One region of the Psychrobacillus sp. NPDC093180 genome, then DNA from elsewhere that is predicted to be linked to it. Evidence: riboswitches for the same ligand, from Rfam matches in the RefSeq annotation. Region 1 holds a riboswitch; each other region holds the start of a gene.

Region 1 (5,622 bases):
CTCCAGTTTGGCTGTTTACCAAAAGCAAGCGCACTTAAAATCATTAGTTTACGGAATGCATCTTGACCAGAGACGTCATTATATGGATCTGCTTCAGCATATCCAAGAAGCTGTGCTTCTTTTAAAGCCTCTTCAAACTGGCATTCATCTAAACGCATTTGCGTTAAGATGTAATTCGACGTTCCATTTAAAATCCCTTGAATTTTCTTCACGGAATTGACTTGAAGCAAATTTTTCAATGTTTTAATAACAGGAACTCCACCAGCTGTAGTTGCTTCATACCCGACAAATACACCACGTGATTTGGCACGCTCTTGTAGGGGAATGCTGTATTTGGAGAACATCACTTTATTTGCTGTAATGACATGACATCCTTTATCGATTGCTCGACATAAATAGCTATACGCTGGTTCTTCATTGACAATCGCTTCAAAAACTACTTGTAAACCTGGAATATTAATAATGTCCTCGAAGTTATCTGTCACTAGCACACCAGGGGTTGCTATTCTTTCTTTTGCTAAGTTATTGACAAGAATAGCGCTAATTTCAATATCCAATCCTAGCGATTTTTTTAAGTCTTCTTTTTTTTCATTGACAATATGATAGATCCCTTGGCCGACTGTTCCAAAACCTAAGATTGCTGCTTTTATTTTCGCCATACTTTCTCCTCCAACTAAATCTGCACAATTGAGCTTTTTACATATTGTAGACTATTTCAGCCCAATTAACAACAAAATTCTATCTAGAGAGGACATTTGTTTTTTCCACAAGTACTTTATCCAAAGCATTTTGTAAGTCCTCTACCGCCTCTAACCCAACAGACAAGCGGATTAGATCCTCTGTAACACCTGTTTTCACTAAATCTTCTGGTGTTAGCTGTTGATGTGTTGTAGATGCTGGGTGAATAATTAATGATTTTGCATCTCCAACATTTGCTACATGCGACCAAATTTCAATATTATCAATAATACGTCGCCCTGCTTCTTTTCCACCTTTTACACCAAAGTTTAAAATAGAGCCGAAGCCGTTTTGTAAATACTTTTTCGCCAGTTCATGAGAAGGATGATCTTCCAATCCCAAATAGTTCACCCATTCTACACCTTCGTGGTTCACTAAGAACTCTGCAATTTTTTGTGCGTTTTCGTTGTGTTTAGGCACTCGAAGATGCAGCGTTTCTAACCCTTGTAAAAATGAAAAAGCGGCTTCTGGACTTAATGAAGGACCGAAATCACGTAAAAGCTGTACACGTAATTTAATCGCAAAAGCTACGTTCGGTACATCGATCCCATAACGTAACCCGTGATATGTTACGTCCGGCTCTGTAAACCCAGGGAACTTATCAGAATTCCAGTCGAAGTTTCCTCCGTCTACTACAATTCCACCAATCGTTGTTCCATGTCCACCAATCCATTTCGTAGCTGAATGGATTACAACATGAGCACCATGCTTAATCGGGTTCGTTCCATATGGAGTCGCAAATGTGTTATCTATTAAAAGCGGAACTCCTACTTCATTCGCGATAGCTCCCACTTTTTCTATATCTAGTATGTTTAAGCTTGGGTTTCCAATCGTTTCCGCAAAGAAGCCTTTTGTTTTATCCGTTACTGCAGCTCGGAAGTTTTCCGGATTATTGGCATCCACGAATTTTACCGTAATGCCGTAACGAGGCAATGTATGTGCGAATAAATTAAATGTACCGCCGTATAAGTTTTCTGCTGCAATTATTTCGTCCCCTGCTCCCGCAATATTCAAAATCGAGAATGCAATGGCTGCCATACCCGAAGATACTGCAACTGCTGCTGTTCCACCTTCAAGAAGCGCAACTCGTTGTTCAAAAACATCGACAGTCGGATTCATAATACGAGAGTAAATATTACCCGTTTCTTTTAATGCAAAAAGATTTTGTGCATGCTCCGTATCGCGGAACACGTAAGAAGTCGTTTTGTGAATAGGTACCGCTCGAGAACCTGTTACTGGATCTGGTTGCTGACCGCCATGCAAAAGAACTGTTTCTTTTTGAAGATTTGTCATTTTGAATTCCTCCTAGAAAATAGTTTAGATGGACGCATTGGGAAACGGGGAAAGATTTTTAGGACAAACAAAAACCCCACTTCGATTAAGAAGAGGGGTGCAGTTTCGCATGTTCCTCCTCTTATCTTCCAAATTCACGTAAATGAATTTGTAGGAATTAGCACCTTTCCGAGTTTAGAACTCGGTGGTTGCCGGGCATCGCAGGGCCTATTCCCTCCGCCACTCTTGATAAGAGTATTTGATTTAGTTTTCCATCTTGATACAAAGTATAAGATTCTATGAATCTGTTCGTCAAGTGTTTTTCTAAAAAATTCTGAAACTTCTTTGATAGTTGAACGTTTAATGTATTGTAGTTATTAGACTCGGAGGTGATATGATGGCAGTTTGGATTTTGACTATATTAATTATTAGCTACCTAATCGGAGCAATCCACGGTTCGAAAGTTGCGCAAATTATTAGTGGTGTCAACATAAAGAAAGAAGGGCTTAAAAACTCTGGCGCTTCCAATGCGGCAATTGTCCTAGGGATGAAGTATGGTATTCTAGTTGCTCTAATTGATATTTTAAAAGGTGTTCTCGTTATTATCGGCATTCGCTTTTGCCTATCGCAATACGGTAATTTTTCCGCTGTGGAACAGGATTTATTGCTTTATTTAGCTGGGGCTGCTGTTATTTTAGGACATAATTTCCCGGTTTATACTGGATTTAAAGGTGGAAAAGGGACTGCTTCGATTATTGGTATTTTATTTGCTATTTATTGGCCAATTGGACTTATCGGACTTTTATTATTAATAGGTACGACTTTTTTAACGGATTTTTTATTGATTGGTGTATTTGTCTTTTATGCAGTATTTATCGTTGCTTCCATTTGGTTTGCAGAGGGAGCAGCACCTATTGCTATAGCTGGTTTTTTATTTATCATGGCTGTTGTTTTACATATCGAAAATTTTCGTCGTCTAGTCCGTAAAGAAGAACCAAGAATATCCGCCTTCTTGAAGAAAAAGAAGCCGTCCGTGTGAATGCAATGAAGAGAAAAATGAGGTGGATCGTGCTTATTCCTTTACTAGTAGTTGTTTCAGGCGGATTTGGTATGTGGATGGTGACGAATAAATGGCTAGATGACGGTTTAGAGCCAAAAGCAGATGGATCCAATGAATACGCCATCGTGCTTGGCGCAAAAGTGAAGAAAGGAAATGTCCCTTCCCTTTCACTTCATTACCGTTTGGAAGCGGCGCTAGCATATGCTATAGAGCATCCCCATGTGAAGCTTGTTGTATCTGGCGGACAAGGTCCCGATGAAGATATCGAGGAAGCGATTGTTATGAAAAATTTTCTTTTGGAAAATGGGGTAGCCGAAGAGCGAATTATCGTGGAAAAACAGTCAACCTCTACTTATGAAAACTTAAAGTTTTCGCAGGAGCTACTACCAGAAGAGGTGGATTCAGTAACAATTATTACGAGTGATTATCATTTACATCGGGCGAAAATACTTGCTAGTAAACTCGGTTGGAATACGGATGTTGTCGCTGCGGAAACGCCGGAAGTGGTGGAGGCAAAAGTGCGGTTGCGTGAAAGGGCTGCGCTTTTGAAGACTTATATTGTTGGGAAATAACTCCGGGCTTCTAGACGGAGTTTTTTGGTCGTATCCGAAACTATTAATTTAAAATTATATAAAGTATCATTGATTTTGAAGGTGAAGACTAAAAATTTTCACTTTTCTTTTTTTAGAATTTGACGTTGACCTCTCTCTTATCAGGTAAAACAAATAATAAGGAGTGACAAGTGTGAAATCACAAATTATCCAAGCTTTCGGCGAACCATCTGTATTTCAGTATAAGGAGATTTCAAAACCTGAGCTACAACCTGGACATGTACTTGTTCAAGTAAAGGCTACAAGTGTTAATCCTATTGATACGAAAGTCCGAGCTGGTGCAGTTCCAGCCGTAGCACCGACATTTCCAGCAGTATTACACGGAGATGTGGCTGGTTTGGTCTGTGCAGTAGGTGAAGGAGTGACCGATTTTAAAATTGGCGATGAAGTGTTTGGATGTGCGGGTGGATTTAAAGGGACGTCTGGTGGTGCTCTTGCTGAGTTTATGCTGGCAGATGTTGACCTACTTGCTCATAAGCCGAAAAATTTGACGATGGAAGAAGCCGCGGCTTTACCACTGGTTTCCATCACCGCTTGGGAAGCATTATTTAATCGTGCAAAGCTAGTACCTGGGCAAGACATCCTAATTCACGGAGCTACTGGAGGCGTCGGGCACGTCGCCATTCAACTAGCCAAATGGGCAGGAGCAACAGTCTACACAGCTGCTTCTTCAAAAGAAAAGCTGGAGATTGGCACTCGCCTTGGTGCAGATGTAACGATAAATTATCGAGAAGAAAGCGTTAACGATTATGTACAAAAATATACTAACGGGAAAGGATTTGACCTCGTCTTTGACACTGTGGGAGGTAAAAACCTTGATCGCTCTTTTGAGGCGGCAGCACTACATGGAACAGTAACAGCCATCGCCGCTCGTTCGACTCATGACCTCTCCCCTATGCACTCGAAGGGACTTTCCCTCCATATTACTTTTATGTTGTTGAAAATATTAAACAAAGAATTGCATAAACATAATGGTGAAATTTTGAAGAAGGTTGCTAAGGTGGTCGAGGAAGGAAAGCTGCGTCCGCTATTAGATTCCAAAGTTTTTACATTTGATAAAGTCTCCAAAGCCCATGAGTATATGGAGTCAGGTAAGGCAATAGGAAAAATTGTTTTGAAAAATGATTGGTAATATTATTGTTGAAAAAAGCTTCCGTTATTCGGAAGCTTTTTTTGTATGATACCCCTTCTCCCCATATGGCTGCAATTTATCCATCCACTGGTCTAATAGTTTTTCCGTATTCGTTCCATTCTTTTTGTAGTTCTTTGTTCGTATGCATTCCGTCTTGAAAATAACTCTTATTATTTCAGAGTTAGTTTTGCTTAAGAGTAAAGTCTGAATGTCGCTGTGCTGTAGGCTATTAAATTTCCTTGATCGTCGATTACTTTGCCATTTAAAATTGCTGTATGGTCCGAGCGATGTATAAGCTCACCAATTATTTCAGTTGTTCCTTCGAAGACACTATTTACAAACTTCACTTCCATTTGAATGGTCGATGCCGCTTTAACCCCTAATGTTCTAGATGTTATACCCATCACTATATCTAGACCGGACATGATAACTCCTCCGTGCAGCATATCCTTCAAGTTAGAAATATCCGGTCTTTTTTGGATTTGAATGATTACTTTCCCATATTCTACGCTTACACATTCAAATCCTATGTACTTAAAAAAATTAGATTGTTCAAACTCATGTATCAAAGAAGAAAAGTTCATCATACAAACCTCCTGAGCACTATTACTGCCATTTTATCATTGTTTCGTCGATTTTATCGCATATTCGCTATAAAAGCACAAAAGCGCGCATATGCGTCTCTTGTGCTTTCTAATAACTATTAACTATTTTGATATTGTACTTTTTCTAAATGACGTTCCATTTGACCTAAGTGACTCTCTATATGTTTTATAATTAAATGATCGATTAAGAAAGACAGCGGTTTA
Region 2 (5,622 bases), on a different contig from region 1:
AGGCACTTTCCTTAAAAAAGCAATGAAAGGCGAATTACCACTTCTTCAAAAAGCACAAAGCTTACAGGAAGAGCTACTTATGATGATGCCTGAAGAGGTAAGTGATGCGCCATTAGCGCAAGAAAAAGTATTAGTAGCAAATGCGAAGAAAATTGGTTTGCTAGCAGCTGGTCTTGCAGCACAGCGTTTTGGTACTAAACTAGAAGCAGAACAAGAAGTACTTGTGAACATTGCAAATATCGCAAATAACTTATTTGCAATGGAATCGGCTCTTCTACGTACGGAAAAAGCGATTGCACGTAATGGAGTAGAAAAAGCGAACCAAAAACTGCTTTACACACAAATTTTCTGCCAAGAAGCATTCGAAGCAATTGAAAAGGATGCGAAAGAAACGCTCATCGCATCTGTAGAAGGCGATACATTACGTATGATGCTTTCTGCACTTCGTAAACTAACACGCAACACACCTTACAATGTTATCGCTAAAAAACGCGAAGCATCCGTTAAATTGATTGATGCAGAGAAATATGTCGTTTAATTAGCACCATACAAAAAACGATGGACGCAAAGTGCGGTTCATCGTTTTTTTTGATATGATAAAAAGAAAAAAGGTGAGAAGTAATGACAATACAATTTTTTGGTTATCCTAAATGTAGTTCATGTAATAAAGCGAGTAAGTGGTTGAAGGACAAAGATGTAGAATTTACATATCATCACATTGTGGAGGACCCTCCCACAAAAGAATTAGTAAAAGAAATACTAGAAAAAACGAATATCGAATTAAAGAAACTTTTTAATACGAGTGGTACAAAATATAGAGAGTTACAATTAAAGGAAAAGTTACCGAATATGACAGAGGCAGAACAAATCGAAACGCTAGTATTCGATGGGATGCTTGTGAAACGACCACTTGTTTTTGATGGTAAGCAGTTGACGCTTGGTTTTAAAGAAGAAGAGTTTGAACAAATTTGGTCAAACAACTAAAGTAGCTTGTTTTTACTATAAAAATGTGTGAATATTATAGATGAATATATAACTTATTTGAGAGGGGTATAATTTATGAGCACACCAAAAGATTTGAAATACTCAGAAGAACATGAATGGGTAAAAACAGAAGGTGGAAATGCACGTATCGGTATTACTCATTTTGCGCAATCTGAGCTTGGGGATATCGTGTTTGTCGAGCTTCCACAAGTGGGAGACGATATTAAAGCAGGAGACCCATTCGGTAGTGTGGAATCAGTAAAAACTGTTTCAGAACTTTATGCTCCAATTAGCGGAAAAGTGGTTGAAGTGAACAGTGAGCTAGAAGATAGCCCTGAATTTGTAAACGAATCTCCGTATGAAAATGCATGGATGATCGTTGTTGAGCCATCAAATGCTTCAGAAATCGATGGTTTATTAACTGCTGACCAATATGAAGAATTAATTTCAGAATAATAATTAAAACGCCGGTTAATTGTCGGCGTTTTTTTCATATACTGAGTTAACGATGAAGATTAGGGAGAGAAGCTAATTGGCTAATGTATTTAGTGAAAAAGTAATTCTCGTCGAAGGAAGGTCGGATAAGCTTCAGCTTTTGCGACTTCTTGATGAATCCCCAGAAATTATTTGTACAAATGGTACAATCTCCAATGTAAAGCTAGAGGAAATCTTAAGCCCATATGATGACTTGCCGATCTATGCTTTTTTAGATGCAGATAAATCAGGTGAGCAAATACGTTCAATCGTCCGAAAAGAATATCCAGAAGCAATTCATCTATACACAAATCCGATGTATTGTGAAGTCGCAAATACCCCTTTCAAAGTTTTGGCTTCTATATTGAAACGTGTTAATATTAAAGTGAAAAAAGAATTTTTACTTTAGGATGATGTTTTGTGAATGAATGGACGCGTGAACAATGGGAGCATTACAAAAATAACAACGAGCTTTCATTATTCTATCTTTATACACCGATGTGCGGTACATGCATGGTGGCAAGCAAGATGATGCAAGTGATCGACGTATTAGTGCCAAATCCAGTAGGCCAAGCAAATATAAATTACCTCGAAAGCCTGGCAATGGAATATGAAATAGAAAGCGTCCCATGCTTACTGATCGCCAAAAAGGGACGCGTATATAAAAAAATATATGCTTTTCAATCCGTTCCTTTTCTGCTAGAAACAATAAAAAATATTGACGATCAAGCGATCATGTGATAGTATACTTCTTACTGAGCTTTACCAATTAAATAGTATTACTCTTATTAAGAGTGGTGGAGGGAAGTGCCCTACGAAGCCCGGCAACCGTCATGTAAATGAAATGGTGCCAAATCACACAAAGCAAACGCTTTGGGAAATGAGAGAATGGATAAGTTCTTTTCGATGGATAACTTACTTCCCTTCTGCTCTTTTGCAGAAGGGATTTTTTAATATTGGAAGGTGTGAGATTTACATGATAAGTTTAAAAGATGTTTCGAAGAAGTTTAAAACGAAACTAGGTACGATAATTGCTGTTGATGATGTAAATCTTGATATAAAGCAAGGCGAAATTTTCGGCATTATTGGATATAGTGGTGCTGGAAAAAGTACAATGATCCGTTTGCTAAATGGATTAGAGAAACCAACTGCTGGACAAATTATTGTGAACGGAAAAGAAATTACATCGATAAATGAGGAAAAGCTTCGTCAAGTTCGACATAAGGTAAGTATGATTTTCCAACATTTTAATCTGTTATGGTCCCGAACAGTTGCAGAAAATATTGCATTCCCGCTTGAAATTGCTGGGGTTCCAAAGGATCAACGAGTAGCGCGTGTTAATGAATTGATTGAACTTGTGGGATTAGAGGGAAGAGGAAATTATTATCCTTCACAACTATCAGGCGGGCAGAAACAGCGTGTAGGAATTGCTCGTGCATTGGCAAATCGTCCAGAAGTTCTACTCTGTGATGAGGCGACATCTGCACTGGATCCAGAAACAACGGACGCTATTTTAGATTTATTAGTTAGTATCAACGAGAAACTTGGTTTAACCATTGTATTGATCACTCACGAAATGCAAGTCATTCAAAAGATTTGTAATCGAGTGGCAGTTATGGAAGGTGGACGAGTTGTAGAAGAAGGGGATGTGCTAGAAGTCTTCCAAAATCCACAACGACCTATAACAAAACGATTTGTTTCGCAAGTTTCTGAACCGACGCAAACAATGCAAACGATACAAAATTTAGTGGATATATATCCAAACGGTAAGTTAATCAAACTCACTTTTGTAGGAGAACAAACAGAGCAACCAATACTTTCTAGGCTAATCAAACAATTCGAGCTAGAAGTAAATATCGTGCAAGGAAATATTTCGCATACAAAAAGTGGTGCATTTGGGACATTAATTCTTCAAATAGATGGCGACGCATTAGCCGTCGATGAAGCAATACGATTTATACATGAACAGAAAGTAAGTACAGAGGTGATCAACAATGATTAATACGCTTTTTCCGAATGTTGATTGGCCTAAAATGTGGGAAGCAGCACTAGAGACATTATATATGACAGCAGTTTCCACTATCTTAACTGCAATTTTTGGTTTAGCACTTGGGCTACTATTATTTTTAACAAGTCCACATCAAGCATGGGCAAATAAATTAGCGAATTGGTTAACAGGGGCTATAGTTAATATTTTCAGATCTATCCCTTTTATTATTTTAATCATTTTGCTTATTCCTTTTACGAAATTACTACTTGATACAATTCGTGGCCCAAACGCAGCTTTCCCAGCTCTAGTAATTGGAGCAGCTCCGTTCTATGCACGAATGGTATTAATCGGTTTACGAGAAATTGATAAAGGTGTTTTAGAAGCGGCAAGATCAATGGGGGCAAAGACTTCTACTATTATATGGAAGGTTCTCCTTCCTGAATCATTGCCAGCCCTAGTTTCGGGAATTACAGTCACTTGTATTTCGCTCGTTGGCTATACAGCGATGGCAGGAATAATTGGTGCCGGTGGTTTAGGAACACTCGCGTTTCTAGATGGCTTCCAACGAAATAGAACGGATGTCACCTTAATGGCTACGATTTTAATATTAATTCTTGTGTTCATTATTCAATGGATTGGAGACATGGTGACGACGAAGATTGACAAACGTTAGGTGTTTACGGGTCTACCCGATCACATATAAAAATGGGGACAATAGAAGGAGAGAATACAGATGAAGAAGTTTTTAGCTGGAGCTTTATTATCCGTAAGTGCGCTTGCGCTAGCAGCTTGTGGAGGAGAAGAAGAAAGCAATAAATTGGTAGTAGGTGCTTCCAACACACCACACGCTGTCATTCTAGAAGAAGTAAAACCAATCTTAGAAGAACAGGGAATTGAATTAGTTATAGAATCTTACCAAGACTACGTATTACCAAATAAAGATTTAGAATCCGATGAACTAGATGCAAACTATTTTCAACATATTCCATATTTAGAGGATCAGATTAAACAATTTGGTTATGATTTCGTGAATGCTGGTGGAATTCATATCGAGCCAATCGGATTATATTCTAAGAAACACAATTCTGTTGAAGAGCTTCCAGAAGGCGCTACAATCTTAATGAGTAACTCAGTTACAGACCACGGTCGTGTTTTATCTATGCTTGAAAGTGAAGGATTAATCAAGTTAGCAGAAGGTGTTGAAAAAACAACTGCTGAAATTTCTGATATTGTGGAAAATCCGAAAAATCTTCAATTTGATCCAAACTATGAACCAGCATTAATGGTTCAATTATATGAAAATGACGAAGGCGATGCGCTACTTATTAACTCAAACTATGCAATCGACGCAGGGTTAAATCCAATTGAAGACTCTATCGCAATTGAAAACTCAGATTCACCATACGTAAATATCATTGCAACAAAAGCTGGTAAAGAAAACGATAAAAATATCAAAGCACTAGTAGATGCATTACACTCAAAAGAAATCCAAGACTTCATCCAAAAAGAGTGGGGCGGTACAATCGTTCCAGTAAATGAATAAATAATATGATTAAGCAGGCACTCATACGTAGTGTCTGCTTTTTTATGTGCGAGATAATACACATAATCCTACATAAAAGAACACGGTAAAAATCGAATGGATTTAACGTTCTATTCATGCTATTCTGATATAAAGGGGGCTAATTAATTGATCATAAAAAAGTTTTCTAAATCTGTTCACATAGAAGGAATGGAATTACTCTTAAGAAGATTACATGTAGATCATCCTTTATATGAAAAAGTAAGAAAAGATATTCATGCAGCTAGTGCAGGGGATTTTGGAGAGGAGATAATATTAAAAGAAATTGAACAACTGAGACTACCATATGATATTCATATTTATCACAAATTATTATTACGGTCAGAAAGCGCATTTGAATTAGACATTCTACTCATTACCCCTTTTGGAGCCATCATACTGGAAGTTAAAAATATCGTAGGAGAATTAGCGTTTCAAGAGAACCCCTCACAAATTATACAAAGAAAAGAAAATGGCGAGATAAACAAATATCCATGTCCAGCTACTCAATTAAACGATTATAAATATCAACTTTTCCAATTTTTTAACGATCATAACATACCTATCCCAGTTGACGGTGCAGTTATTTTTGCATCTCGAAAAAGCTTCGTTA
Region 3 (5,622 bases), on a different contig from region 1:
CTTTGCCATTAAAGATTCAAGGAGCGGATGGTAGTCCAGTAAGAGCTGTAATCCGAGCAATATGAGAAAAGTCTTCTATTTGCGATATCAGCTGATAGAAGACTTTTTTTGCAAATTTGACGAAATGGTAAACTACGGATGAATTTTAATGGAAACAGGGAAGAATAGTGACGTAAATCATACCGCATTTATTATTTAGTGTTTATACTAGAGGAAGTGAGTGACACCGGATTTTAGACGAGGAGTGAGCATTTTGAAAAAAGTAGTTGTGGTAGGCGGAGGTATTACAGGACTTTCTGTAATGCATTATTTGCAAAAACTTAAAATAGAAAAAGCGCTAGATATGGAAATGGTATTGGTAGAGTCGAATCAATACTTAGGCGGGAAAATTCACTCGGTAAAGCAAAAAGAGTTCATTATGGAAACAGGAGCAGATTCGATCGTTGCACGTCATGAAGAGGTACTACCTCTAGTGGAGGATCTACAGTTGGAAGATGAGCTTGTATATAACGCAACAGGTATTTCTTATATATATACGAATAACGAACTACATGCCATTCCAGCAGATACAGTGTTTGGAATACCGATGAGTGAGGAATCGTTAGAAAGTAGTACACTAGTTTCCGATGAGGGAAAGGAAGAAGCATTAAAGGATCTTAATCTATCCAATGAAAGCTTTACAAAAGACAGCTCAATCGGATCGTTCCTAGAGCATTTCTTAGGAAAAGAGTTGGTCGAAAAACAAATAGCACCTGTATTATCAGGTGTATATTCAGGGGATCTAGATAAGCTTACGTTGGCCTCCACATTACCATATTTAATAGACTATAAAGAAGATTACGGTAGCATTATGAAAGGATTAGGAGCCAATAAAGAAAAATTCCAAGCAGCTTCCAATAAAAAATTTATTTCTTTTAAAAATGGTCTTTCTGCTTTGATCGACCGCTTAGAAAAAGAGCTTAGTGATGCTACTATTTTAAAAGGGATACATACAACGAAAGTGGAGAAAATGGACGATCGATATGAGGTTTCCTTTGCAAATCATGAGTCGATCGAAGCAGATTACGTTATATTAACAACTCCGCACGATGTTACACAAAGAATATTGCAAAACGAAGTTTTGAACGCTGATTTTAATAAGCTGAAAAACTCATCGCTTATAAGCATTTATCTCGGTTTTGACATTCCAGACGAACAGCTTCCTGCAGAAGGCACTGGCTTTATCGTTTCTCATAATAGCGATGTGAAATGCAATGCATGTACTTGGACAAGTCGTAAATGGAAGCATACATCAGAAAATAGTCATTTGCTTGTTCGTATGTTTTATAAAAGCTCGAATCTTGCATTTGAAGAAATGAAACATATGAGTGAAGAAGAACTAGTTCAAATTGCATTGCAAGATATTGAGAAAAGCTTAAAGCTGAATGGGAAACCGAGTGTCGTAGAAGTGACCAAATGGAATGATTTAATGCCAAATTATCATTTAGAACATGGGAAAGCGGTTAAATCCTTACGAGATAAGATGTCTTTTCAGCTGCCTAATGTAATACTTGCAGGATGCTCTTATTATGGTGTTGGTATAGGGGCATGTATTAAAAATGGAAAAGAAACAGCTGAATTAGTTGTTAATAATTTTTAGCTACAAATGATGAGAGTGTCCTAAAAAGTACTTTTTAGGATACTTTTTTTCATGTTGAGAAACTAAACCATGGGATTTATATAGTAAAGAAAATTCAAAATTAACTTGACGCTTTAGTTTAATAAAGGTACGATATCACTAATTGTTGAAAACTGAATATTGAATTCTTATCAAGAGAAGCTGAGGGACTGGCCCTGTGAAGCTTCAGCAACCTGCCGAATAGGTTAGGTGCTAAATCCAGCAGACAACTAATAGTCTGAAAGATGAGAAGGGACGCATTTCGTATGCTTATGAAGCCTTCTTTTAAAAAAAGAAGGTTTTTTTATTTTAAGGAAGGATGGGTGCAAGTGGGATTATTAGATAAGTTACGAACAAATATGTTAACGGCAGATGGAGCGATGGGAACACTCCTATATTCATATGGAATTGAATATTGCAATGAAGAATTAAATATCCAAAGACCTGAAATTATTAAAAAGATTCACCAGGAATATATCAAAGCTGGTGCAGATATTATTCAAACGAACACATATGGTGCAAATGCGATTAAATTAGCAAGATATGGACTGGAGAATCGTGTGAAAGAAATCAATGAAGCGGCAATTCAAATTGCCAAACAGGCAGCCGCACCAGGTGAACAGTTTGTGCTAGGGACAATCGGTGGTATTCGTGGCATTCGAAAAAGTGATGTAAGCTTAGAGGAAATCATTCAAAAGGTCGACAAGCAAGTGAATCACTTACTCTCTGGGGATCCGGATGGACTATTGCTTGAAACGTATTATGATTTTGAAGAGCTAGCTGCTACTGTTACGCACTTACGAAAATTAACAACTACGCCAATTATAGCCCAAGTATCGATGCATGAGCCTGGCATATTACAAAATGGGTTATCGTTGAACGATGCATTGCAACAGCTGGATACATTAGGAGCAGATGTCGTTGGTGTCAATTGCCATCTAGGGCCATTCCACACGATACAGGCATTAGAGGAGGTTACACTGCCGAAAAATGCATATCTTTCTGCTTTTCCAAATGCAAGTTTGTTAGATATAGAAGACGGCCGTATTGTATACGAGTCAGAAGCAGATTATTTCGGTAAGGCAGCGCTACTTCTTAGTGAAGAAGGGGTTCGATTAATCGGTGGATGCTGTGGGACGACACCAAAGCATATCGAAGCTGCGAAAAAAAGAATTGGTCATTTATCCCCGTTAACAACAAAAGTCGTAGCTCCTAAAAAGCCAATCATTATCCGTGAGGCAGAGCCGAATATCAATGAACCACTTCATGAAAAAGCGCAAAATGGAAGGACTATTATTGTAGAACTAGACACACCGCGTCATTTAGATACGACAACTTTTATGGAAGGTGCAACAAAGCTCTATGATGCCGGTGTTGACGCAGTGACAATGGCGGATAATTCACTTGCTTCTCCGCGCATCAGCAATATGGCGATGGGATCGATGTTAAAGCTACAAAATAATATTCGACCACTTGCACATATTACTTGTCGCGATCGTAATCTAATTGGGCTTCAATCACATTTAATGGGGCTTGATGCGCTTGGAATTCATGACATATTAGCAGTAACAGGAGACCCAACAAAAATTGGAGATTTTCCCGGTGCTACAAGCGTATATGATGTTTCCAGTTTGGAATTGATTCAATTAATAAAACAGTTAAATGAAGGAATTTCATTCTCCGGAAAATCGCTTCGAAAAAAAACAAACTTCTCTGTTGCGGCGGCATTTAACCCAAACGTCCGAGTACTTGACCGAGCAGTAAAAAGGTTGGAGAAGAAAATTGAGTGTGGAGCTGATTATTTCATTACGCAGCCGGTTTATACAAAAGAAAAAATTCAAGAAATCTTTGAAGCGACGAAACATTTAGCAACTCCTATTTTTATCGGTATTATGCCACTAACAAATATTCGAAACTCAGAGTTTTTACACAATGAAGTGCCAGGTATCAAATTATCCGACGATGTGCTAGAAAGAATGCGTGCTTGTGGGGAAGATAGAGAACGTGCAACAGCGGAAGGTATTCAAATTGCTAAAGAACTAATAGACACTGCCGCTGAATTGTTCAATGGTATTTACATTATTACGCCATTCTTCCGTTATGATATGTCATTGGAATTGATTAAGCATATTCAAGAAATTGACAGTAAGAAAGTGAGAGAGAGCAGCTATGTCCAAACATCTAATTGAGCAACAACTTGAAAAGAGGATTCTCCTCATCGATGGAGCTATGGGGACGATGATCCAAAATGCGAATCTTACGGCGGATGATTTCGGAGGCGAGCAGTATGACGGATGCAATGAGTATTTAAATATAGTGAATCCAGGTGTTATTGAGCAAATTCATCTTGAATATTTAGAAGCCGGTGCTGATATTATTTGTACGAATACGTTTGGGGGAACACCGGTAGTATTGAACGAATATGATTTAGGTAGCCAAGCATACGACATTAACTTTCGTGCCGCTCAATTTGCCAAGAAATGCACGGAAGAATATTCAACATTGGAATGGCCACGATTTGTAGCTGGGGCGATTGGACCGACGACGAAGACGTTATCTGTTACTGGTGGGATTACGTTTGAAGAGCTAACGCATGATTTTTATGTGCAAGCAAAAGCATTAGTGGAAGGCGGTTCTGACTTGATTTTACTTGAAACAAGTCAAGATATGCTAAATGTTAAAGCCGCAACGATAGGGATTAAACAAGCATTCACAGAAACTGATAAAGAGCTTCCGATTATGATTTCTGGAACAATTGAACCAATGGGAACTACCCTTGCAGGGCAAAGCATTGAAGCTTTCTATATTTCGATCGAACATATAAAACCGCTTTCTGTTGGGCTGAATTGTGCGACAGGTCCTGAATTTATGACCGATCATATTCGCTCACTTTCAGAGCTGTCAGATGGTTATGTAAGCTGTTATCCAAATGCAGGATTACCAGACGAGGAAGGTCATTATCATGAGTCACCAGACTCCCTGTCTAAGAAGTTGAAAGGTTTTGCAGAAAAAGGATGGTTAAATCTAGTCGGTGGATGCTGTGGAACGACACCAGCACATATCCGTGCGGTACGAGAAGCGGTGGAGGGCATTGCCCCAAGAAAACCATCTGAAGCCAGTCATGGTCATGTCGTTTCTGGAATCGAACCACTTCTTTATGATGATTCGATGCGTCCTTTGTTAATAGGGGAGCGAACGAATGTAATCGGATCTCGAAAGTTCAAGCGACTTATAATAGAAGAAAAATTCGAAGAAGCATCTGAAATTGCACGTGCCCAAGTAAAAGGCGGTGCTCATGTAATAGATATTTGCCTAGCAAATCCAGACCGTGACGAGCTTACTGATATGACAAACTTTATGAAAGAAGTCGTGAAAAAAGTAAAGGTGCCGCTTGTAATAGATTCTACAGATGAAAAAGTTATTGAAGAAGCTATGAAGTATTCTCAAGGGAAAACGATTATTAACTCCATCAATTTAGAAGATGGAGAAGAACGTTTCGATGCTGTCCTACCGCTTGTCAAAAAATATGGTGCATCTGTCGTTGTTGGAACAATCGATGAAATAGGGATGGCTGTTACACGGGAGCGTAAACTGGAAATTGCAGAACGTTCGTATGATTTACTTGTGAATAAATGGGGGCTTGCGCCAGAAGATATCATATTTGACCCACTCGTATTCCCAGTAGGTACAGGTGATCAACAATATATTGGCTCTGCAGTGGAAACAATTGAAGGAATTCGCTTGATAAAAGAAAAAATGCCACGAGTCTTAACCACTCTAGGAGTCAGTAACGTGTCATTTGGACTTCCACCGGTTGGTCGAGAAGTGCTTAATGCAGTTTATCTTTATCATTGCACACAAGCAGGTCTCGATTATGCGATTGTAAATACGGAAAAACTAGAGCGATATGCATCCATTCCTGAGCAGGAAATTGAAATGGCGAATGACTTATTATTTACAACGAC
Region 4 (5,622 bases), on a different contig from region 1:
GCAGAATTAACGCCAATTCATGCCATTAGTGACGCAAAAGCTTCTTTTGTTGTTCATAACAGTCCATTAACAGAAGCTGCTATTCTAGGTTATGAATTCGGATACAATTTAGAGGATCCAAACTCCTTATCTATTTGGGAAGCTCAATATGGAGATTTTGCGAATATGGCGCAAGTTATGTTCGATAACTTTATAAGTGCTGCAAGATCCAAATGGGGATTAAAATCAGGTCTTGTTATGTTATTACCTCATGCTGCTGAGGGTCAAGGGGCAGAGCATTCAAGCGCGCGTCTAGAACGTTATTTACAGTTAGCTGCTGAAAATAACTGGACGGTAGCTAATCTTTCAAGTGCGGCAAACTATTTCCATATTTTACGCAGACAAGCTAAAATGTTAAAAGAGGATGCAATTCGTCCTTTAATCATTGTGTCTCCAAAATCGCTGTTACGTCATCCACTAGTTGGGGCAGATGTTGCCGAACTAACTGCTGGTCAATTTGAAACAGTAATGGAACAACCAGGTCTTGGTAAAGACGCTAAAACAGTAGAGAAAATCATCTTTGCAAGTGGTAAATTGGCAATCGATTTAGCAGACAAAGTAAAAGATGGAGAAGGTTACGATCACTTACACATTGTACGTGTAGAACAGCTTTACCCATTCCCTAAAGAAAAGATTCAAGCAATTGTCGAACGTTATCCGAATGTGAAACAGCTTGCTTGGGCACAAGAAGAGCCTGAAAACATGGGTTCATGGAATTTCGCACTTCCATATTTACTGGAAATTGCGGATGGCAAAGAGATCACATATGTAGGTCGTGTACATCGTTCCAGTCCAGCTGAAGGCGATGGAGATACTTACAAGGTAGAACAAGCACGAATCATTGATGAAGCATTAAAAAGTTTATAAGAGAAGCTAGGATAGTCAGAGGAGGAAATTCAAGTGGCAGAAATTATTGTTCCAGAATTAGCAGAATCGATTACAGAAGGTACTATTGCGCAATGGTTAAAACAACCGGGTGATACAGTAGAAAAAGGTGAGTTCATCGTTGAGCTTGAAACAGATAAAGTTAATGTCGAAGTAATTTCAGAGGAAGCTGGAGTTGTTAGTGAGTTACTTGCTGCTGAAGGTGATACAGTTCAAGTAGGTCAAGTAATTGCTGTAGTTGGAGCAGGTTCAGGAGCAGCAGCAGCTGCACCAAAAGCACCAGAGGCAGAAGCTACACCGGCGGCGGCACCTCAAGCGGCAGCAGCTCCTGTAGTAGAAGAAACTTCATCTGAGCAGGATCGCACAATTGCAAGCCCAGCAGCTCGTAAACTAGCTCGTGAGAAAGGTATTAACTTAAGTGAAATTTCACCAGTTGATCCAATGGGACGTGTTCGTGTACAAGACGTTGCAGCACATGGTTCTGCACCAGCACCAAAAGCAGCACCGGCGCCTGCAGCTACTGCACCAAAAGAAGACGATGGCCGTACTACTCGCGAGAAAATGTCTCGTCGTCGTCAAACAATTGCTTCTCGTTTACTAGAAGTAAAACAAAACACGGCAATGCTTACAACTTTCAATGAAATCGATATGACTAATGTAATGGCTTTACGTTCACGCAAGAAAGACCAATTCTTTGAGCAAAACGATGTGCGTCTTGGATTTATGTCATTCTTTACAAAAGCTGTAGTTGCTGCTCTTAAGAAATATCCTTATGTAAATTCACAAATTGATGGAACAGATATTGTGAAAAACAACTTCTACGATATCGGGATCGCTGTATCAACAGAAGGCGGTTTAGTAGTGCCGATCGTTCGTGATGCTGATCGTAAAAACTTTGCTGAAATCGAAGGAAATATTGGAGAACTTGCTAAAAAGGCTCGTGATAACAAATTAGCGCTTTCTGATATGGCAGGCGGATCATTTACAATTACAAACGGTGGCGTATTCGGATCACTACTTTCTACACCGATTCTAAACGGAACACAGGTTGGTATCCTAGGAATGCACACAATTCAAAAGCGTCCAATCGCTGTTGGTGATGAAGTGCAAATTCGTCCGATGATGTATGTAGCATTATCTTATGATCACCGTGTAATCGATGGAAAAGACTCAGTTGGATTCTTAAAAATGGTAAAAGAGCTTCTTGAAAACCCGGAAGATTTAATGTTAAATTCATAAAATGTGAATAGTGCAGATACTCATTATGTGAGTATCTGCACTTTTTTTACTACTTGGGAAACTACAAAAATTTAGATACATGGGTAACATTTTTCTAGTAACATTAGTTATGGAGATTTTCACCTTGTATGTTATAAAGGGATAATGCGTCATAAGAATGTGCTGTTAAGTGTCCAGTAGGTTTTTCGCTTCAGGGCGGAAGCTTTCCCCAGGGTTAGCGATGAGCTTTCACCGCCACTACGCATCTGCCTGGAGCGGAAATCAATTGCTATTTCTGTATCTCCCTAAGACGCATTTTCTCTATTATGTGTGTCATTCCAATCATTGTTCACATTTGATAAAGCACGCCAAAGATAGGTGCTTTAGTGCTTTTGTTCTGTGTCTCTATATATTTATGATTCCACTCCACAAACATTAAATATTCCTAATATTTTATTTTTTGAATAAAAAGTATTGACTTATAATATTGTGTTATGTATAGTTAAATAAAATTTCATATGAAATTCTTCTTATCAAGAGAAGCTGAGGGAATGGCCCTGCGAAGCTTCAGCAACAGATTGCAACTGCAAAACTGTGCTAAATCCACCGATTAAATTCGAAAGATGAGAAGAGGTTAGATTTTCTAATGTACCTCTTCAGTTCTCATAATCTGAAAGGGGTTTTTTTAATGACTTAATACCAAGTATATTAATAAGTTTAATCAAATTAATAAGATAAAGAAAAGGAGAGAGTTTGGATGAAAAAATGGATGGCATGGTCAATTTTATCTTTGTTTGTCTTGCTTTTAGCGGCTTGTGGTTCTAGTGAGGAAGTTACTTCTAGTGTAAAAGGTGATACGAAAAGTAATGAAGAACTAACAAAGGTTAAAATCAGTGCTTCAACAACTCCTCATGCAGAGATTTTGCAACATATTTCAGATGATTTAAAAGCAGAGGGAATTGAGTTAGATATTATTATCACACAAGATGGTATACAAACGAACCAATCAACCGCTGATGGTGACTTAGATGCAAACTTCTTTCAACACACACCATTTTTAGAGCAAGTCAATAAGGATAGTGGTATTGATCTTGTAAACGTACAAGGAGTTCATATAGAACCTTTCGGTGTTTACTCCAAGAAAATTGATGATATCACTCAATTAGATGAAGGGGCAAAAGTCGCTGTACCAAACGACCCGGTTAACTTTTCCAGAGCATTACTCTTATTTGCGGAAAATGGAATAATTGAGCTTGCTACGGATGTGGAAGGTTCGTACACAGTTCAAGATATTACAAAAAATGAAAAGAACTTAGAGTTTGTTGATATTGATGGACCATTACTAGTAAGAGCGTTGGATGACGTTGACATTGCAGCTATTAATACAAACTATGCATTAGAGGGAGGGTTCAAACCATTAGAAGATGCACTAATCATCGAAGGAAATGAATCTCCATATGTGAATATTTTAGTTTCTAGAAAGGACAATCAAAATGACGAAGCTATACAAAAAATTGCTGCAGCGTTAACAACGGAAAAAGTAAGAGAATTCATTTTAGAGAAATATGAAGGGGCTGTTGTACCAGCATTTTAACATCATTCAGAAACAACGTCTTCTGAATTTGCGGATAATCCCACACTATTATCTTCTGATTTGAACGAAGAGAAGAGAAAGGAAATTAGTAGAGACGTACGAGTAATATTGCAAACTATAGCATTTCAATGTAAGGAGGAAACTGAATGATTGAATTTCGCAAAGTATCTAAAACATTCGTCTCAGGAAAACGAACGATTACTGCACTTGAAAATGTAGAGTTGACTGTTCATAAAGGCGATATATTTGGAGTAATTGGATTTAGTGGAGCTGGTAAGAGCACATTAATTCGAACGGTAAATCTATTAGAAACACCGACGTCAGGAGAAGTTTTGATTGAAGGGAAGAACTTACAAAAAGTTTCTAAAAAAGAACTGAGAGAAGAAAAGAAAAATGAAAAATATTGGGATGATATTTCAACATTTTAATCTATTAAATTCGAAAACAGTATATGAGAATGTGGCAATGCCTCTTCTATTAAGTAAACATACGAAAAAAGAAGTAGAGCAAAGAGTATTGGAAGTACTCCAATTTGTTGGCTTAGAGGATAAGATAAAAAGTTATCCAGATCAGCTTTCAGGAGGACAAAAGCAAAGGGTTGGGATAGCTCGAGCACTCGTAACCAAACCCTCCATATTACTTTGCGATGAAGCGACATCCGCCTTGGATCCGCAAACAACAAAATCTATTTTGCAGCTTTTAAGACGAGTGAATGAAGAATATAAAATTACGATACTCATCATTACGCATGAAATGGAAGTGATAAAAGAAATATGTAATCGAATTGCGGTGATGGAAAACGGCCGAGTAATTGAATCGGGTAATATACTGGATGTCTTTTCAAATCCACAAACAGAAACCGCGCGGAATTTTGTAAGTTCTGTTGTACATGATGAAATACCACAATCCGTTTATCGTTTAATGGAAGTTCATAATGGAAGGAGTCATATATTAAAAGTCGATTTTGTAGGTGTGAGCTCTGGTCAACCAATTATTTCTCAGGTTGCTAAAAAATTCAATGTAGATTTGAATATTCTTTTTGGCAGTATTACAGAACTGCAAAGTATCCCATTTGGAAATTTGATTGTTGAAGTAATCGGTGATTCGAAAGAAGTACAAAAAACAATTAACTTTATTCAAAGTGACACAGTAAATGTAAAGGAGGTTAAAGGACATGGAAGTAAACAGACAAATTTTGATCGAAGCGATTTGGGAAACGTTGTACATGGTTAGTATTTCACTATTTTTTGGAGCAATATTAGGATTTATATTAGGTGTTACATTAGTTGTTACAAGGAAGGGACATATTTTAGAAAATAAATTTATATTTTCCATTGTAAATCCAATAGTGAATATTTTCCGCTCTATTCCATTTATTATTTTACTTGTAGCCATTATTCCATTTACTCGATTGATCGTCGGAACATCCATAGGAACAAGCGCAGCAATTGTACCACTTGTGTTACATGTTGGACCTTATATTTCGCGATTAATCGAAAACTCATTACTGGAAGTAGATGAAGGGATTATTGAAGCGGCGAAAGCAATGGGTGCCACTCCATTTCAAATTATAGGGAAGTTTTTACTTCCAGAGGCATTTCCCTCTCTTATACTTAGTGTTACAACAGCAACGATAGGTTTGATTGGAGCTACCGCTATGGCCGGTGCAGTAGGGGGCGGTGGACTAGGAGATGTGGCAATAACTTATGGATATCAGCGGTTTGATAATGTCACAATTCTAGTAACTGTAATAATTTTATTGGCAATCGTTCAATTAATTCAAAGTATCGGAAATGTATTCGAACGAAAACTTAGACGAGTTGGATAAAGTAAAACTTCATTCAAGTAGGGGACCCTGCCTCCTCCTACTTGAATGTTAGTCGAAC

What was found. Region 1 has a riboswitch for S-adenosylmethionine ahead of ACIP9W_RS14735 (O-acetylhomoserine aminocarboxypropyltransferase/cysteine synthase family protein). Riboswitches for the same ligand answer to the same signal wherever they lie in the genome.
Region 2: it holds a riboswitch for S-adenosylmethionine, as region 1 does, so the genes downstream of both, ACIP9W_RS10310 (methionine ABC transporter ATP-binding protein) here and ACIP9W_RS14735 (O-acetylhomoserine aminocarboxypropyltransferase/cysteine synthase family protein) in region 1, are expected to answer to the same signal.
Region 3: it holds a riboswitch for S-adenosylmethionine, as region 1 does, so the genes downstream of both, ACIP9W_RS13975 (bifunctional homocysteine S-methyltransferase/methylenetetrahydrofolate reductase) here and ACIP9W_RS14735 (O-acetylhomoserine aminocarboxypropyltransferase/cysteine synthase family protein) in region 1, are expected to answer to the same signal.
Region 4: it holds a riboswitch for S-adenosylmethionine, as region 1 does, so the genes downstream of both, ACIP9W_RS07935 (MetQ/NlpA family ABC transporter substrate-binding protein) here and ACIP9W_RS14735 (O-acetylhomoserine aminocarboxypropyltransferase/cysteine synthase family protein) in region 1, are expected to answer to the same signal.

What each region holds. Positions count from the first base shown of each region.
Region 1 is NZ_JBIVOJ010000009.1:115,693-121,314, forward strand. It holds gene ACIP9W_RS14730 (homoserine dehydrogenase) at 1-659, opposite strand, end outside; gene ACIP9W_RS14735 (O-acetylhomoserine aminocarboxypropyltransferase/cysteine synthase family protein) at 739-2,031, opposite strand; SAM riboswitch class I at 2,150-2,266, opposite strand; gene ACIP9W_RS14740 (glycerol-3-phosphate acyltransferase) at 2,405-3,049, shown strand; gene ACIP9W_RS14745 (YdcF family protein) at 3,055-3,642, shown strand; gene ACIP9W_RS14750 (zinc-dependent alcohol dehydrogenase family protein) at 3,815-4,813, shown strand; gene ACIP9W_RS14755 (PaaI family thioesterase) at 5,005-5,400, opposite strand; gene ACIP9W_RS14760 (DinB family protein) at 5,517-5,622, opposite strand, start outside.
Region 2 is NZ_JBIVOJ010000006.1:50,408-56,029, reverse strand. It holds gene ACIP9W_RS10335 (acyl-CoA dehydrogenase family protein) at 1-538, shown strand, start outside; gene ACIP9W_RS10330 (arsenate reductase family protein) at 622-984, shown strand; gene gcvH (glycine cleavage system protein GcvH) at 1,060-1,440, shown strand; gene ACIP9W_RS10320 (toprim domain-containing protein) at 1,517-1,867, shown strand; gene ACIP9W_RS10315 (thioredoxin family protein) at 1,879-2,199, shown strand; SAM riboswitch class I at 2,241-2,345, shown strand; gene ACIP9W_RS10310 (methionine ABC transporter ATP-binding protein) at 2,435-3,460, shown strand; gene ACIP9W_RS10305 (methionine ABC transporter permease) at 3,453-4,121, shown strand; gene ACIP9W_RS10300 (MetQ/NlpA family ABC transporter substrate-binding protein) at 4,182-4,991, shown strand; gene ACIP9W_RS10295 (nuclease-related domain-containing protein) at 5,139-5,622, shown strand, end outside.
Region 3 is NZ_JBIVOJ010000008.1:232,621-238,242, forward strand. It holds gene kynB (arylformamidase) at 1-65, shown strand, start outside; gene ACIP9W_RS13970 (protoporphyrinogen oxidase) at 254-1,639, shown strand; SAM riboswitch class I at 1,804-1,909, shown strand; gene ACIP9W_RS13975 (bifunctional homocysteine S-methyltransferase/methylenetetrahydrofolate reductase) at 1,987-3,846, shown strand; gene metH (methionine synthase) at 3,827-5,622, shown strand, end outside.
Region 4 is NZ_JBIVOJ010000004.1:164,842-170,463, forward strand. It holds gene ACIP9W_RS07925 (2-oxoglutarate dehydrogenase E1 component) at 1-906, shown strand, start outside; gene odhB (2-oxoglutarate dehydrogenase complex dihydrolipoyllysine-residue succinyltransferase) at 940-2,163, shown strand; SAM riboswitch class I at 2,670-2,772, shown strand; gene ACIP9W_RS07935 (MetQ/NlpA family ABC transporter substrate-binding protein) at 2,900-3,736, shown strand; partial or broken gene ACIP9W_RS07940 (methionine ABC transporter ATP-binding protein) at 3,883-4,969, shown strand; gene ACIP9W_RS07945 (methionine ABC transporter permease) at 4,911-5,564, shown strand.